Regions from separate parts of the Maribacter dokdonensis DSW-8 genome, predicted to be linked through region 1. Evidence: riboswitches for the same ligand, from Rfam matches in the RefSeq annotation. Region 1 holds a riboswitch; the other holds the start of a gene.

The links. A riboswitch is a leader RNA that binds a small molecule or an ion and turns the genes downstream of it on or off. The one in region 1 is predicted to bind S-adenosylmethionine.
Region 2: linked by a shared signal. The riboswitch ahead of I600_RS01775 (Na+/H+ antiporter NhaC family protein) and the one ahead of I600_RS14700 (O-acetylhomoserine aminocarboxypropyltransferase/cysteine synthase family protein) in region 1 are both predicted to bind S-adenosylmethionine.

Annotation. Positions count from the first base shown of each region.
Region 1 is NZ_LDPE01000003.1:229,961-238,019, forward strand. Features, by position in the region: gene I600_RS14680 (CocE/NonD family hydrolase) at 1-1,220, shown strand, start outside; gene I600_RS14685 (hypothetical protein) at 1,237-2,034, shown strand; gene I600_RS14690 (amidohydrolase) at 2,316-3,743, shown strand; gene I600_RS14695 (sulfatase family protein) at 3,831-5,453, shown strand; SAM riboswitch class I at 5,696-5,799, shown strand; gene I600_RS14700 (O-acetylhomoserine aminocarboxypropyltransferase/cysteine synthase family protein) at 5,916-7,190, shown strand; gene thrA (bifunctional aspartate kinase/homoserine dehydrogenase I) at 7,375-8,059, shown strand, end outside.
Region 2 is NZ_LDPE01000001.1:382,357-390,415, forward strand. Features, by position in the region: gene I600_RS01755 (patatin-like phospholipase family protein) at 1-558, shown strand, start outside; gene I600_RS01760 (leishmanolysin-related zinc metalloendopeptidase) at 661-1,698, shown strand; gene I600_RS01765 (DEAD/DEAH box helicase) at 1,899-3,215, shown strand; gene I600_RS01770 (M24 family metallopeptidase) at 3,225-4,580, shown strand; gene I600_RS01775 (Na+/H+ antiporter NhaC family protein) at 4,648-5,943, opposite strand; SAM-I-IV-variant riboswitch at 5,995-6,091, opposite strand; gene I600_RS01780 (arylsulfotransferase family protein) at 6,375-7,649, shown strand; gene I600_RS19380 (hypothetical protein) at 7,880-8,059, shown strand, end outside.

The DNA.
Region 1 (8,059 bases):
CAACTGAAGATCAGTATCAATTCTTTTTAGATGAAGGACCGTTAAAGAACTTAGATCGATTTTTTGAATACGAAACAGCCGATACCCCACGTATGGCAAAAGAGGGCGTAACCGATGATTATTTTTGGAACGAACTTAAAGAGCATCCAAATTATGATGAAATTTGGCAAAGCAAGGGCTTGATCCAGCATTTAAAAGATGTAAAGCCAACAGTGGCCACCATGGTAGTTGCGGGCGAATTTGATGCGGAAGATTTATACGGACCGTTAGAAACCTATAAGAATATAGAAAAGTACAATGCCGATAATTATAATACCTTGGTTTTTGGACCATGGGATCACGGCGGATGGGCACGTAGAAAAGGTCAGAATACTGTGGGCAACTATTATTTTGGCGATGGAATTTCTGAATTTTTCCAAGAACATATAGAAACCAAATTCTTTGATCATTTCTTAAAAGGTAATGGCGATAAAAATAGCGGTTTGCCGGAAGCCTACGTTTTTGATACCGGTAGAAAAGATTGGAAAAACTATGATACCTGGCCACCGGCAGGTGTCGTGAAAAAGGATATGTATTTATCTCCAGATCAAGAACTGACTTTTGAGCCAAAAGAAGTGGAAGAAGTAAAGTTTATCAGTGATATTAAAAAGCCGGTTCCATATTCAGAAGATATTAAAACGGTATTTACACCAAGAAAATATATGACCGATGATCAGCGTTTTGCAGCTCGCCGTGGTGATGTCCTGGTGTTTGAAACTGACGTAATGCAAGAAGATTTGACCTTGGCGGGTGATATTTTGGCGAAGCTAAAAGTTGCTACTACGGGTACCGCTGCAGATTGGATCGTAAAAATCATTGACGTGCACCCAGCAGATGAACCTTCTTATGAAGGCATGCAAGACCACTTAAAAATGAGCAATTATCATTTAATGGTACGTAGCGAAGTATTGCGCGGTCGTTTTAGAAATAGTTTTGCTAACCCAGAACCGTTTGTGCCAAATGAAAAAACAGATGTAACCATTAAGTTGCAAGATGTATTCCATACCATTAAAAAAGGGCACAAATTACAGGTACAAGTACAGAGCACTTGGTTTCCGTTAATAGATTTAAATCCGCAGACCTATGTAGATAATATTTTTGAAGCTGATGAGTCGGACTTTAAAACCCAGACACATACGGTATTCACAGATTCAAGTATAGAGTTTTCTGTGTTAGAGTAGTTGTAATATCTTTAAAATGAACTTTCTGGATAAAAATAAATATCAGAATCAAAATAAGACTTATAAGAGGATAATTCTTGATAAGAATCGAATTGATGGGCTTGTAGTAACCATTAGTTCAGATTATATAAGGAAAATTACGGGTACATTGAAAAATGATGACTTTTATGAATTAAGGAACAGTATGGCAATAAGATTAGAAAGTATATATTTTCATTATGAATTGCTATTACAGTTACATACTCCTGGGCAAGATAAAGGAATTCGAGAAATTGGACCTAGGTCGGTGATGGAAGTTTCATTAAAACAACAGTTCTTATTTGATAGTATAATTTTCAATGCAATTTCTTTTTTTGATTATTTGAGCTGTTTTATTTCATTTATACTATTTAAAACCAAAAAGAGCCAATGGCAATCTATTGCAAACTATTCGAGGTCAAAAGTAGATTTTAACAAAACTGATCTCGCTAAAGTTATCGATAAATCAGATCGTTGGTTAGTTTCTAAATTAAATCAATATAGGTCTGAATTAATTCATTATTCAAGTGACAATGTTGGGTTTTCAACTTCTTTTGATTTTAAAAAAGGACAGGAGAAAATCAAAGTTTATGCTCCTCCAAGTTTTACTAAAAAATTTAAAAAGGAATTCCGGAATTTGGAGAAAAATGATTTGGATTTAAATATCGTATTAATTTGGTTGTTAGATACAATCAATCACGAAACTATACAAATTTTATCAAAGATTGAAAGCTATATTGAAACGAATAGAATAATCGAAAATGGTAAAGAAATAATAAAATTTAGGAATAAATAAAACCTGCTTTGCCGATAGTTAGCTAATAATGTTAGAAGAAACTTTGTTAAAAATTAATAAAATTTAAGTTTGGTAGTGGTCAGGCACAAAAGTCTTTTTCTTTCTAATAGTTTTAACTAAGTTAATTTACAGATTGTAGCTATTAATTTTATAGATTCCTTAGAAATAGCGTCGATAAAATTAATAAAATCTATTTGCGATCTTATAATCCAACAATTAAGTTCTAAGGCTTTAAATTTTCCTATTTTTAATACAAGTCAAACTCACCAATCACAAATAAAATGAAAAAGCTAATCGTCGCAATTGCGGGTGTATTATTCCTGCAGCCATTGAGTACTACAGCTCAAAAAAACAAAAAGGAAGTATTAAAAGGTTTAGATGCAGAATTTAATACCTATAAAGCCATAGCAAATGAGCTTTGGGAAAATCCGGAGTTAGGGTATTTGGAAGAAAATAGTTCTGCTCTATTGCAAGAAACACTTGGTGCGGCAGGTTTTAAAGTTGAGAAAGGTGTAGCAGGTATACCAACGGCATTTACCGGAACATATGGCTCGGGATCACCTGTTATAGGAATATTGGGCGAGTTTGATGCTTTGCCTGGGATGTCGCAATCTGCGGAGCCTATTAAAAAATCTAGGGTAGTAGATGCACCTGGTCAGGCTTGTGGACATCATTTATTTGGTACGGGTTCTATGGCGGCCGCTATTTCTGTTAAGAATTGGTTAGATGCTACCAAAAAATCGGGAACCATTCGGTTTTATGGAACGCCGGCAGAAGAAGGTGGATCAGGAAAAGTTTATATGGTAAGAGCGGGACTTTTTAATGATGTAGATGCTATAGTTTCTTGGCATCCGGGAGACCAAAACACCTCTAACCCAAGTACAAATTTGGCAACAATATCAGGTAAATTTACATTTAAAGGTGTTTCCTCACATGCTGCTGCCGCTCCGGAATTGGGGCGTTCGGCTTTAGATGGTGTAGAGGGAATGAATGATTTGGTGAATATGTTACGAGAGCATACTACAGAATCTACACGTATTCATTACGTAATAACAAAAGGTGGAGATGCGCCTAATATTGTACCGGAAGAAGCTCAGGTATATTACGTAGTACGCCACGCTAATAGAAAAGAAGTAAAAGCAGTTTGGGATAGAGTAGTAAAAGCGGCTGAAGGTTCTGCCATTGGTACAGAAACAGAAATGTCTTATGAAATTATAGGCGGTACGTATGACCGTTTGCCAAATGAAGTATTAGCTACTTTAATGCATAAGAATATGGAGATTGTTGGTGGAGTAAATTATACCCCAGAAGAAATTGATTTTGCCAAGGAAATTCAGAAAACATTAAAAACCCCAAAGGAAATAGAAAGTGCTGGTGAAATCAAACCAATGGTTTTTACCTACGGTAAAGCATCTGCCGATACAGGCGATGTAAGTTGGAACGCACCTTTAGCTGCAGTAAGAACAGCAACTTGGGTGCCGGGCACTCCGCCACATAGTTGGCAAGCTGTTGCAGCTGGCGGAACAGATATTGGCTATAAAGGTATGATGGTCGCTGCCAAAACTATGGCATTGACCGCAATAGATATTTTTGAAAAACCAGCTGTATTAACTAAGATAAAGGCTGAATTTAATGAAAGGAGAGGAGCCGATTTTAAATATGTAGCGTTATTAGGGGATAGAGAGCCGGCGTTAGATTATAGAAAATGATACGGACATTTTTCAAATTGTAGTTATACATTATCCTTACTTTTATTAACAGTCAAAACCAACAACCAACAACGAACAACAACCAAAATGAAAAAACTAATTCTAACTGTTGCAGTCCTGCTTTTCTTGCTGCCATTTAAAACTAAGGCGCAAAAAAGCAATGCTAAAAAGCCCAATATCATTTTCATCATGTCAGATGATCATGCGTATCAGGCCATAAGCGCGTATGATGATAAATTGCTGCAAACACCCAACATTGATCGCTTGGCAAAAGAGGGCATGCTTTTTACCAATGCCAGTGTTACCAACTCTATTTGTGCGCCTTCTCGTGCAACCATATTAACAGGCAAGCATACACATATCAATGGGAAAGTGGATAATTATTTTCCGTTCGATACTACACAGGTGACCTTTCCGCAAATCTTTAAAAAGAATGGGTATAAAACGGCGATGTTCGGTAAGCTTCATTTTGGCAATAATCCAAAAGGGGTAGATGAGTTTATGATCTTGCCGGGTCAAGGGCACTATATTAATCCAGATTTTATAGTTACCAATGGTGATACCATAACCAAGCAAGGCTATGTTACCGATATCATAACAGATGTATCACTAGATTGGTTGAAAGAAGAAGCGTCCAATGACGAACCTTTTATGATGATGTACTTGCACAAGGCACCGCACAGACCGTGGTGGCCAAGACCGGATAAGTTCAAGGAGTTCACGAAAAAAACCTTCCCGGAGCCAGAAACGTTATTTGATGATTACAGCAATAGAGGATCGGCGGCAAAGACGGCAGAAATGAATTTGTTGACACACATGATGTATAGTCATGATAGTAAGGTCAGACCGGAAACCTTAGCTAAAATGGAGGGTAAGGTTTTACCGGTAGTGGAGGAATTTCCCAATAGTTTTTACGGTCCGTATAACCGTGCAACGGTAGAACAAAAAGCATTGTATGATCCGGTGTTAGATTCCATCAACGATTTTTTCTATAACAATTGGCCAAAAATGAACGATACCGAAAAAATGAAATGGAAGTACCAGCGCTATATGCAAGATTATTTGGGTAGTATTTCTTCGGTAGATGATAATGTAGGCCGCTTGTTAGATTATTTGGATGAAAGCGGATTGGCGGAAAACACCATAGTGATCTATACCTCTGATCAAGGATTTTATTTAGGGGAGCACGGTTGGTTTGATAAGCGATTTATTTATGACGAATCGTTTAAAACTCCTTTATTGGTACGTTGGCCCAATGTGGTTGAACCGGGAGCTGTAGAAAATGAAATGGTACAGAATTTAGACTTTGCACAGACAATGTTAGAAGCTGTAGGCATCACGCCACCAAGTGATATGCAAGGTGAAAGTTTAATTCCCTTGTTGAAAGGCGAAAAAGAAAAATGGACTAGAGATGCCGTGTATTATCAATATTACGAATATCCATCTGTTCATATGGTAAAGCGTCACTATGGTATTGTGAATAAAGAATTTAAATTGGTGCATTTCTATTATGATGTTGATGAGTGGGAGTTATATGATAGATTGAAGGACCCAAAGGAAATGAACAATGTCTACAATGACCCTGCCTACGCAGATACCGTTAAAAAATTAAAGAAAGATTTAATTGCATTACGTAAAAAATATAAAGACTCCCCGGAGCAAGATCAGATGTATATAGATAAATATAAGAGCGCAGGGATGATTGAGTAGTTTTTCGTGGTTCGTTTCTCGTTGTTCGTTGATAGTAAAATGTCAGTTCGAGTGCTCTTAAACTAATTTTTCTTTAGGTTAAGAGTGTATCGAGAATATTGTAATTGAACAGGTGTACTATTGCTTTTAAGCCTTCAGAAAACTAACAACAAGACCAAGAATTATATATTTTTCATAAAATACTAGGTTTTTAAATTTTTCTGCCTTTATATTTGTAGTTCAAAGTTCACACACGTATTGAATAGTTATCAAGAAAGGTGGAGGGATTAGACCCTTTGAAACCTTAGCAACCCTTTGTTCCATACAAAGAAGGTGCTACATTCTACCCTTAGGGGAAGGATAACAGTAATCGATTTTCTCGATATTACTTTCTTATAACTTTTTGATTTTACTTACTCACAATTTTATGTGTTTAAGTTGGGCTTTTTAATTATTAGAATAATTTTTAAAAACAACAAAATCATGAGTAATCACAAATTAGCAACAAACGCATTACACGCAGGTCACGACACCACTACAAATGGAGGTACAAGGGCAGTGCCTATTTATCAAACATCATCGTATGTATTTAATGATACCGATCATGCGGCAAACTTATTTTCACTTAAAGAACTAGGGTTTATTTACACACGGTTAAACAATCCTACCAATCAAATTTTACAAGATAGATTAGCCGCTGTTGAAGGTGGTGTTGGTGCTGTGGTCTTTGCATCTGGTACTGCTGCTATTTCTACAGGTTTATTGACCTTGTTAAAAGCGGGCGATCATATTGTAGCGTCAAGCAGTTTATACGGTGGCACCTTTAATTTATTAAATGTTACCCTACCAAGATTCGGTATTACGACCACCTTTGTAGATGCATCTGATCCTGAAAATTTTGGAAAAGCGGTACAGGATAATACAAGGGCTTTCTTTGTGGAATCTTTAGGGAATCCGAAATTGGATGTGTTGGATCTGAAAGCGATTTCTAAAGAATCGAAAGCAGCGGGAGTACCTTTTATAGTAGATAATACAGTAGCTACTCCTTCATTGTTAAACCCTATTGAGCACGGTGCCAATTTGGTCATTCATTCATTGACAAAATATATTGGCGGTCAAGGAACGTCTTTAGGTGGAGCAATTATAGATGCCGGTACGTTTGATTGGACCAACGGAAAATTCCCTGAATTTACGGAACCATCTGCAGGTTACCACGGTTTGGTTTATAGTGAGGCATTAGGTGCGGCAGCATTTACCTTTAAATTGATACTGGAAGGTTTACGTGATTTTGGTGGGGCATTGAGTCCGTATAACGCCTTCCAAATTATACAAGGTTTAGAGACTTTGCCGGTACGTATAAAGCAACACAGTGCAAATGCATTGGAATTGGCTACTTGGTTAGAAGGAAGGAAAGAAGTGGCTTGGGTAAATTACCCAGGATTAAAGAGCAATAAATACTATGACTTGGCACAAGAATACTTGCCAAAAGGTCAAAGCGGATTGGTTACCTTTGGTATCAAGGGCGGTTTTGAAGCGGCTAAAAAGGTTACCGATGCTACTAAGATATTTTCTTTACTTGCCAATATTGGTGACACCAAATCATTGATCATTCACCCGGCAAGTACTACCCACCAGCAATTAACCGCAGAGCAGCAAGAAGGTGCAGGTGTAGGGCAAGATTTAATTCGTTTGTCGGTAGGTCTTGAAGATATAGAAGATTTAAAAGCAGATTTAGAGCAGGCATTTGCCAGTCTTTAATATAGGTTGCCCATATAGTCAACAACCGGTCACTGAGCGTAGCCGAAGTGATCGGTGGATTAAGAAAAAAAGAATATTGGTGGCGGCTGAGCCTAGCCGAAGTCATTGAATGTTCAAGAATATATTATTTACATGAGGTGGCTGAGCGCAGTCGAAGCTCAGCCATAAATTGATTTTGAAATAGATGTTACATCAACTACAGATTAAAAAATACAAGACCCTAAGCGGTAGTACTCAAGATATTCAATTATCGTATCAGGTATTTGGGAAGGAGCTTCATACAGCGCCAATAATTTTGGTGAATCATGCATTAACGGGCAATTCTAATGTTACCGGTGAAAATGGTTGGTGGTCTGCCTTGATCGGAGAAGAGAAGTGTATAGATACCAACAAGTACACTATTTTGGCATTCAACATTCCGGGCAATGGTCATGACAAGTTTGTAATAGAGAACTATAAGGATTTTGTAGCCGGTGATGTAGCTAGAATATTTTTATTAGGTCTACAACAGTTAAAGGTAGAACGTTTGTTTGCATTGATCGGTGGATCTTTGGGTGGTGGTATCGCTTGGGAAATGGCAGCATTGCACCCAACGCTGACAGAACATTTGATTCCTGTGGCATCTGATTGGAAATCGACCGATTGGTTAATAGCCAATTGCCAAATACAGGAACAGTTTTTAGTGAATTCTAAACAACCTGTGCATGATGCCCGTATGCATGCCATGTTATGTTATAGGACCCCGGCTTCCTTTAAAGAACGGTTTAAACGAAGTACCAATGAGGAGCTTAAGGTTTTTAATGTAGAAAGTTGGTTAATGCACCATGGCGATAAGTTACAAGAGCGTTTTCAATTGTCTGCGTATAAGT
Region 2 (8,059 bases), on a different contig from region 1:
GCGTATAAATTGGGTGTTGACCTAGATACCATTCGCGTTGTTTCTTTAGGTACCAGCAATTCCTTAATGTCAGCAGATTCTAAAAGGGACTTTTGGAACTGGAAACAAATTGCGCTTCAATTCAGAAGAAAGAAATTCCATTTTTCAAAATGGAAACCTCAATTTAATTTTTTTAAAGAAACGGTACTGCACCAAGCTAAAACCATATTATATCAACCGCCAGACACCGCCAATTACATTGCTATGATGTTCTTAAAAGCTGCAACGGGCAATAAACCCAATGAGCAGATTATTAGATTATCTCCTTTAATACATTATGATAGCCAAAGTTCTGAAGAAATTATTCCATTGATCCAACAGCTCTATAAAATGGATATGGACTTAACTACAGATGAAGAAATCGATAAATTAATAAAGTGTTTTATTGGTTGGAAAAACGGACTGATCTATAACCAACCTATTGAATTTAGAGTAGAACGCAGTAATGACCTTCTGTTCTTACAGGGCGATAAATGGTACAAAGACGGTATGGATAGGTGGATTACTTGGGAACTTTGATTTAAAAATTGCACATTTAGAATTATTATGTTAAATTTAACATAATTTTATTACCAAATTAGATAATACAATACACTTTAAACATTAAACACTATATATTTTATGAAAAATGCTTTTAAAACCGGTAAATTTTTAGCGATGACATGTGCCTTTAGCACATTGATTTTCACATCTTGTTCAGAGGAAAAATTAGATACAGAAATTGAAACTGTACAAGAAGTTAAGACGCTTGAAATTGCCTTAAAATCCCCCACTGAAAATCCTATTATTATTGATGATCTGGGGATGACCAATATACAATCCGCAAAATCAAGTAATGCAACCAAAGGCCGTTATAATATTACTTTAAAGTATTTGTTACCACCCACCGAAAGACAAGTTGAAGTTTTTGAAGCTGCGGCAGCAAGATGGGAAAGAATTATTATTAAAGATGTACCAGATGTAGCAGGACCAATACCTTCTGCTTTCGCTGGTTTTCCTGATATTGAAACTATAGATGATTTGGTAATTGAAGTTGCCTTGGCGCCAATTGACGGACCAGGTGGAATTTTAGGCCAAGCAGGTCCTCAATTTGTTAGAACTGAAGATTTCTTATCATTGACCGGAGTTATGTTCTTTGATGTGGATGATCTTGATTTTCTTGAGGAAATAGATTTATTTGAAGAAGTAATTGTTCATGAAATGGGCCATGTTTTAGGTATTGGTACATTATGGAACACAGCTCCTTTTGGCTTTGACAGAACCCTTAGAGCAGGACCTGATAGCAACCCTTATTTTACAGGAAGAAAAGCCAATGTGTTCTGGAATGCAGAAGGTGGTACAAACGAATTACCTATTGAGAATATGGGCGGTCCTGGTACTGCTTTAGGTCATTGGAGAGAATCTACATTAAACAATGAGTTAATGACCGGTTTCTTAAATCTTGGTGAAAACCCATTAAGTCGTATTACGGCCGGGTCAATGAAAGATTTAGGCTATGGATCTGCATCTGTTGGGGAGTCTTATGATTTACCTCGTGGAACTGAAGGTGTTGACATTAATGATCTTGGTGATTTTGGCACTGCTGAAAATCAAGGTTTAAACATAGCCAAAATGGAAGAGTTAGTGCCTTTGAGAGGTTTTGTAAATGTTAAAAAATAACACACACCCTCTTACAAGGATATCATAACCCTTAAACCGTTTAAATTATTAAGCTTGCACCATTTCTCCAATGGTGCAAGCTTTTTATTTTCCCGCACATCTACATATACCCTGTGGTTATTCTACATTTTATATACAACCTTTAGGCGTAAGTAGTCTTAGCTACTAAAAGTGTACCTATCTTTGTTTAAAATCATTTTATGCCAAGCCAATTTTCAGATTTAGGAATATCTAAGGATTTACAAAAAAGTCTAGATGAATTACAGATAACCGAACCCACCACTATTCAGAAGAAATGCATTCCTATAATTTTGGAGAAAAAGGATGACCTTGTTGCCTTAGCAAAAACCGGAACTGGAAAAACCGCTGCCTTTGGTCTACCATTATTGCAAATGATAAACAGCAAAAGTACAGCTGTACAAGCTATTATTTTAGCACCAACAAGAGAATTGGCACAGCAAATTCATGCCAACTTAATATCGTATACCTCAAATAACCCTGATATTTCCATTGCTGCTTTATGTGGTGGTATTCCCATTAAACCCCAAATAGAGGTACTTAAAACTCCTACCCAAATTATTGTCGCTACACCTGGTAGATTAGTTGATTTAGTAAAACGCGAAGTTTTGGATATTACTAAACTGAAGTATTTGGTTTTAGATGAGGCCGATGAAATGGTAACTGCATTAAAAGACGATTTAGATACCATTATTGCTGGCATACCTAAGGCTAGACGTACTTTTCTATTCACTGCAACCATGTCCGGTGCTATTAAACAAATGGTGCAAAATTATATGTCCAAACATGTGGTGCATATTGAAGCTGATATGTCTACCCTTGGTCATAAAGGCATTGATCATAAATATGTAGTTGTGGAGCCCATTGAAAAACTAGATGTATTAACTCATTTTTTGAATTCAAAAGAGGGACAAAGCGGAATCATATTTTGTAAGACCAAGGCCGCCGTAAACAAACTGGCAAAAAAATTGGCTATAAATAAATTTTCTTCGGGAGCGTTGCACGGTAGTCTATCTCAACCCATTAGAGATCGCATTATGGGGCAATTTAGAGAGGGACATATTAAAATTCTTGTGGCTACCGATTTAGCTGCCAGAGGTATAGATGTTAAAGAATTGGGTTACGTAGTAAATTACCATTTACCAGACACCTATGATGCCTACGTGCATAGAAGTGGACGTACGGCCAGAGCAGGGGCAAAGGGACTTTCTTTGACCATTTTACAAAAAGAAGAGGTTGCAGAGGTTTTCGATTTTGAGAAAGAATTAGGTATTTCCTTTTCTAAATATCAAAAAGCGGATGCCAAAAGTATTGAAGAGAACAACACTTTATTATGGGCCAAGAAAATATTTAAGACAAAACCGAACAAAGAAATTTCAGATGAACTTAGAACGAAAGTTAAAACGGTATTTCACCATTTGACTAAAGATGAACTCGTTGAGAAAATTTTGGCACATTACTTATCTGAGCATAGCACTTCTGATAACCAATCTAAGTAAAAGTAGAAAATGAAAGTAATTTTAACATGTTTAGTATCAATTTTAGCTATGGTGGTTGTAAATGGTCAAACACCGGTGCAATCTTATTTTGAGTGGACTGATTTACCTTTTACAAAAGAAGAATTAAACACTAGACGAGAAAATCTGATGACTGAATTAGCCCGATTAAATAAAAAAGGGCTAGTATTAATTCCCGCGAAAGACGGATTTTCATTTGGTGAAACATTTAGGCAAACAGATGATTTTTATTACTTTACTGGTTTAGAATTGCCAAATGCCATTTTAGTTTTTAACTTGGACAATCAAAAAGTTACTATCTATACTCCAGAACAGGATATACGGTTTGAAAACAGTTCTAGAAAAAATGATTTTCCCGGAAGACCTCTATTAAATGATAAAAAGATCATAAACAGAACAGGTATCCCACTCGCTTCCATAGAAGATTTTACTAATCTGTTGAATTTAGAAAACTCCAATAAATCTAAAATATTAATAAATAACGGTAGACCTGGTGAAGTAAAATTTGCACCCAATGACTACATAGCTACCTATTCTCCTGTTCAAGTTCTTTTAGAGGCAATCAAAAAGAAACATACAGATTTAAGTTTTGAAAATATCTACGAAGCAATTGCCAAAGTACGTATGATAAAATCTGAAAATGAAGTAAAAATCTTAAAACAGGCGGCAAATATAACAGTTAAAGGTATTAAAGAGGCGGCAAAAGCTATAAAACCAGGAATAGACGAACGTTATTTAGAAGGCGTTTTAGAAGGCGATTTCAAGAAAAATGGTTCACAAAGGCTAGCCTTTGGGTCCATCATAAAATCCGGACCAAACTCTCATTGGCCCTGGAGAATTTTAGCAACACATTATAATCGAAGAAACCGTATTATGCAAAATGGGGATCTTGTTATTTTTGATGTGGGGTGCGAATATGAACAATACGTAAGTGATATAGGAAGAACATTTCCGGTTTCTGGCAAATTCACAAAAGAACAAAGAGAGATTCTGATGATGGAAACCAAAATTGCTGATGAAATTATTAAGTTTTTAAAACCAGGTATAACCTTTAAGGATGTGCAGAAATTCACCAATACCATTATTCCTGAACACTCAAAAAAATATATGCAAGTAGGTTTGTTTTTTGGTCACCATTTAGGCTTATCAACAGGCGATCCAAACTTATCGAATGCACTTTTAAAACCAGGCATGGTATTTACTGTAGAGCCGTGGTATTATAATCATGATAACAATATTTCAGTATTTACAGAAGATATGATTTTAATCACGGAAGATGGTTGTGAAGTGTTAAGTTCGGACTTACCTAGAACACCTGAAGATTTAGAGAATTTGATGAAAAGTTAATCGCTACATTTTATTATACCTTATTTTAATGCTATTGAGAATGTTTTTTAATATTCCTGTAGGCTATTTACTTCTTAGATTTTAATCCTACAACCAACACAGTAGACACCAATAATAACAATAGATACCAAGTATTACTTACAAGGTCCAAATAAGTTATACTACCCTTTGCAAAGCTCAAAATCATAAGCACCTGGGCTCCATAAGGCAATAATCCTTGAGTTATACAAGCAAAGACATCTAAGATAGATGCAGTCTGTTTGTTCTCTAAAGCATACTCATCATTAATAGATTTAGCAATGGGTCCAGATATAATTATGGAGACCGTATTGTTCGCAATTGCCATGTTAATAGTTGATACCAGTGTTGCAATACCAAACTGTGCCGACTTCTTACTTTTTACAAAAGTTTTAATTTTTAATAGTATAAACGCTATACCGCCATTGAACGTCACCAAAGCGGCCAAACCGCCCGTTAATAATGATAAAAGAAATATCTCCGTCATATTGGTAAAGCCTGTATATGATATTCTTGTAAATTCCAACACTGTGAAATCACCATAAAAGACACCTAAGATTCCAGCCGAAATTGCGCCCAATACAAGCGTCACAAAAACGTTCACACCTATTACTGAAAGTATAATTACAATTAAATAAGGCAAAATTTTAAGAATGGAATAATGATACTCTTCCATTTCCATTCCTACGGTATTCATGCTTAGACCTTCATACATTAAAATGGCCATACTTATAATGGCAGCAGGTACGGCTATTTTGATATTCGCCTTGAACTTATCACTCATTTTTACGTTCAGTGATTGTGTAGCGGCAATGGTGGTATCTGAAATTACCGATAGATTATCACCGAACATGGAACCTCCTAACAAGGCACCGCATAAAATACCCAGCGAAAAATTACCGGTATCCGCAAAACCAATTACAATTGGAGCCAGCGCTACTATAGCGCCAACAGAGGTACCCGTAGAAATAGACAAAAATGCAGCAATTACAAACACACCTACATATATATAGTGTCCGCTGATAACATCCAGACCTAAATGAACAATAGCATCTACACTGCCCATAGCTTTGGTTGTCGCTGCAAATGCTCCTGCCAATAAGTATATAAGACACATGGTCAAAATTTTATCATTACCGCACCCTTCTAAAAGAATGGCAATTTTCTCCTTCATAGATTGCTTAAACATGAGAAATGCTACCAGTATACCAGCAATTACGGCAATAGGAGCGGGTAGGGCATAAAAATCATTTTGAAAAATGCCTACGCCTAGAAATATTGCAATGAATATTAAAAATGGAATAAGTGCCTTTGCATTGGCTGTTACAGCTTTTACTTGAGTCATATATGGTTATTTGAAGAATCACGTTTAGAGCTATAACAAATACAATAGGAAGGATTTAACGTTTTTTCCAAGGTATTGGCTTATCGCTTTTAGCACCTTGCTCGTTATTGCAGGTTGCTATCTCTATTTGAGATTCTTGATAATTTAAGGGCGCAAAATTAATAAACCATCGGTACATAAAACCAAAAATTATACTAATTATATCTTAATTTAAACCGTTTTGACCAATTGCAGAAAATGCCATTTTAAGATGACAAAAGGCTAAAAAATTTCACTTATACAAAAGGGCCGTTTGCTGAATTATAAGCTCCATTCGCTGAGAAGCTTCATTTTCATTTAAACTTCGAACTACATTTAAAATCTAAACGGAGACTGGTATCTATACCTACTTAGATGCTTAAACCGTATAACAACCCTAAAAATTAAAATCGATGAGAAAAATGAATCTTAACTTAGGAACAACTGCATTATTTGTATGCCTGCTTTTCTTAACTTCTTGCAGTAATGATTCCGATGATGTTTCAATCACCGAAGAAGAAACAACAGATGATACTAGCGACACCAATGAAGCAAGTAGTACTGTGGACAGTGACTCCTACATTTTAGCCGTTGCACCGGACAATGGGGTATATTTAATTGATCATGATGGCAATACCTTATTTGATTGGGATTTCAATGGTGACCAATTGGGTAATGATGCCATGCTTCAATCTGATGGCAGCTTGGTAGCTACGATAAAAGCTGATAATCCACAGATAACCTTTGGTGGTTATGGTGGCGGTTTTAGAAAAATAAATGCTGACCAATCCATTGAATGGGAAGTGGACTATTCTACTAATACCTACATCTCACATCATGATGTTAATTACTTATCGAACGGAAATATCATATTTCCCGTATGGGAAGAAGTAAGTGCTGCAGATGCTGCGGAGATGGGATTTTCGGGTAATTTTAATATTTACCCTGAAGCTATTATTGAAATGAATCCATTAACCCAAGAAATAGTTTGGGAGTGGCATGCTACGGACCATATTGTTCAAGATTACGATGAAAGCAAATTAAACTTTGGTGTCGTGGCCGATGTTCCCAACCTTATTGACATCAATTATAATAATGATCAAACTGATGGTGACATTATGCATGTAAACGGTATAACCCTAGATGAAACGAACGACCTTTTATACATGACCGTTAACTTTTATAGCGAGGTTTGGGTTATTGATCATAGCACCTCAACAGAAGAGGCTGCCACCAATACCGGCGGAAACTATAATTTAGGTGGTGACCTGGTTTACCGTTTTGGAAACCCCCTTACTTATGACAATGTTGGTGAAGTGACCATGAACAGGGTACATTATCCTAATCTTTTTGATGATAATAAAATGTTGGTTTTTGTAAATAACAAATACGATAACCAGTCTGCAGTAGCAGAATACCAATTGAGTCCGCCTTATGAACTGGTAGCCGGTCAAGATAATGAGCCTGAATTAATATGGGAATTCACAGATACCGATTTATATAGTAATGGTTTAGGCAGTGGGGTTAGAATGAGTAATGGCAACACCCTTATCTGCGAAGGCACAGGTGCTATTTGGGAAGTTAATAGCGACGGAGATGTGCTGTGGAGATTTACAAATTACAATAGACCGTGGCGTGCGTATGCATTTACAAAAGACGACGATGCAATAACCGCATTAGGTCTATAATTAAAGATAGTTTTTTTGATTGATTGATTGATGACGAAGGGCTCCAATAGCAATATTGGAGCTTTTCTATTTTTAAAATTCATCTACATGATGAAATATAAGCAACTAGCATTGTTCAAATATGTAACTGGTAAAGATTCAGGTATTCGCTTTAAATCTTATGGCATCCACTTAAAACTCCTCTTTAGTCTTTGTTTTATCAATAGGTTTACCATTCCAGAATTACTAAGATGAAAATATATACTACGCTATTATTGTTATTTGGTTGGGCAATTGGCCAAGCTCAAAATACAGAGGATAACATTACTTATCAAAGCATTATAGACGCAGAACATATTATGGTCCAATTAAGTACAGTAGACCAAGCTACTATGATGTCTATGTTGCACCAGGGCTTTTACGTGTATTTT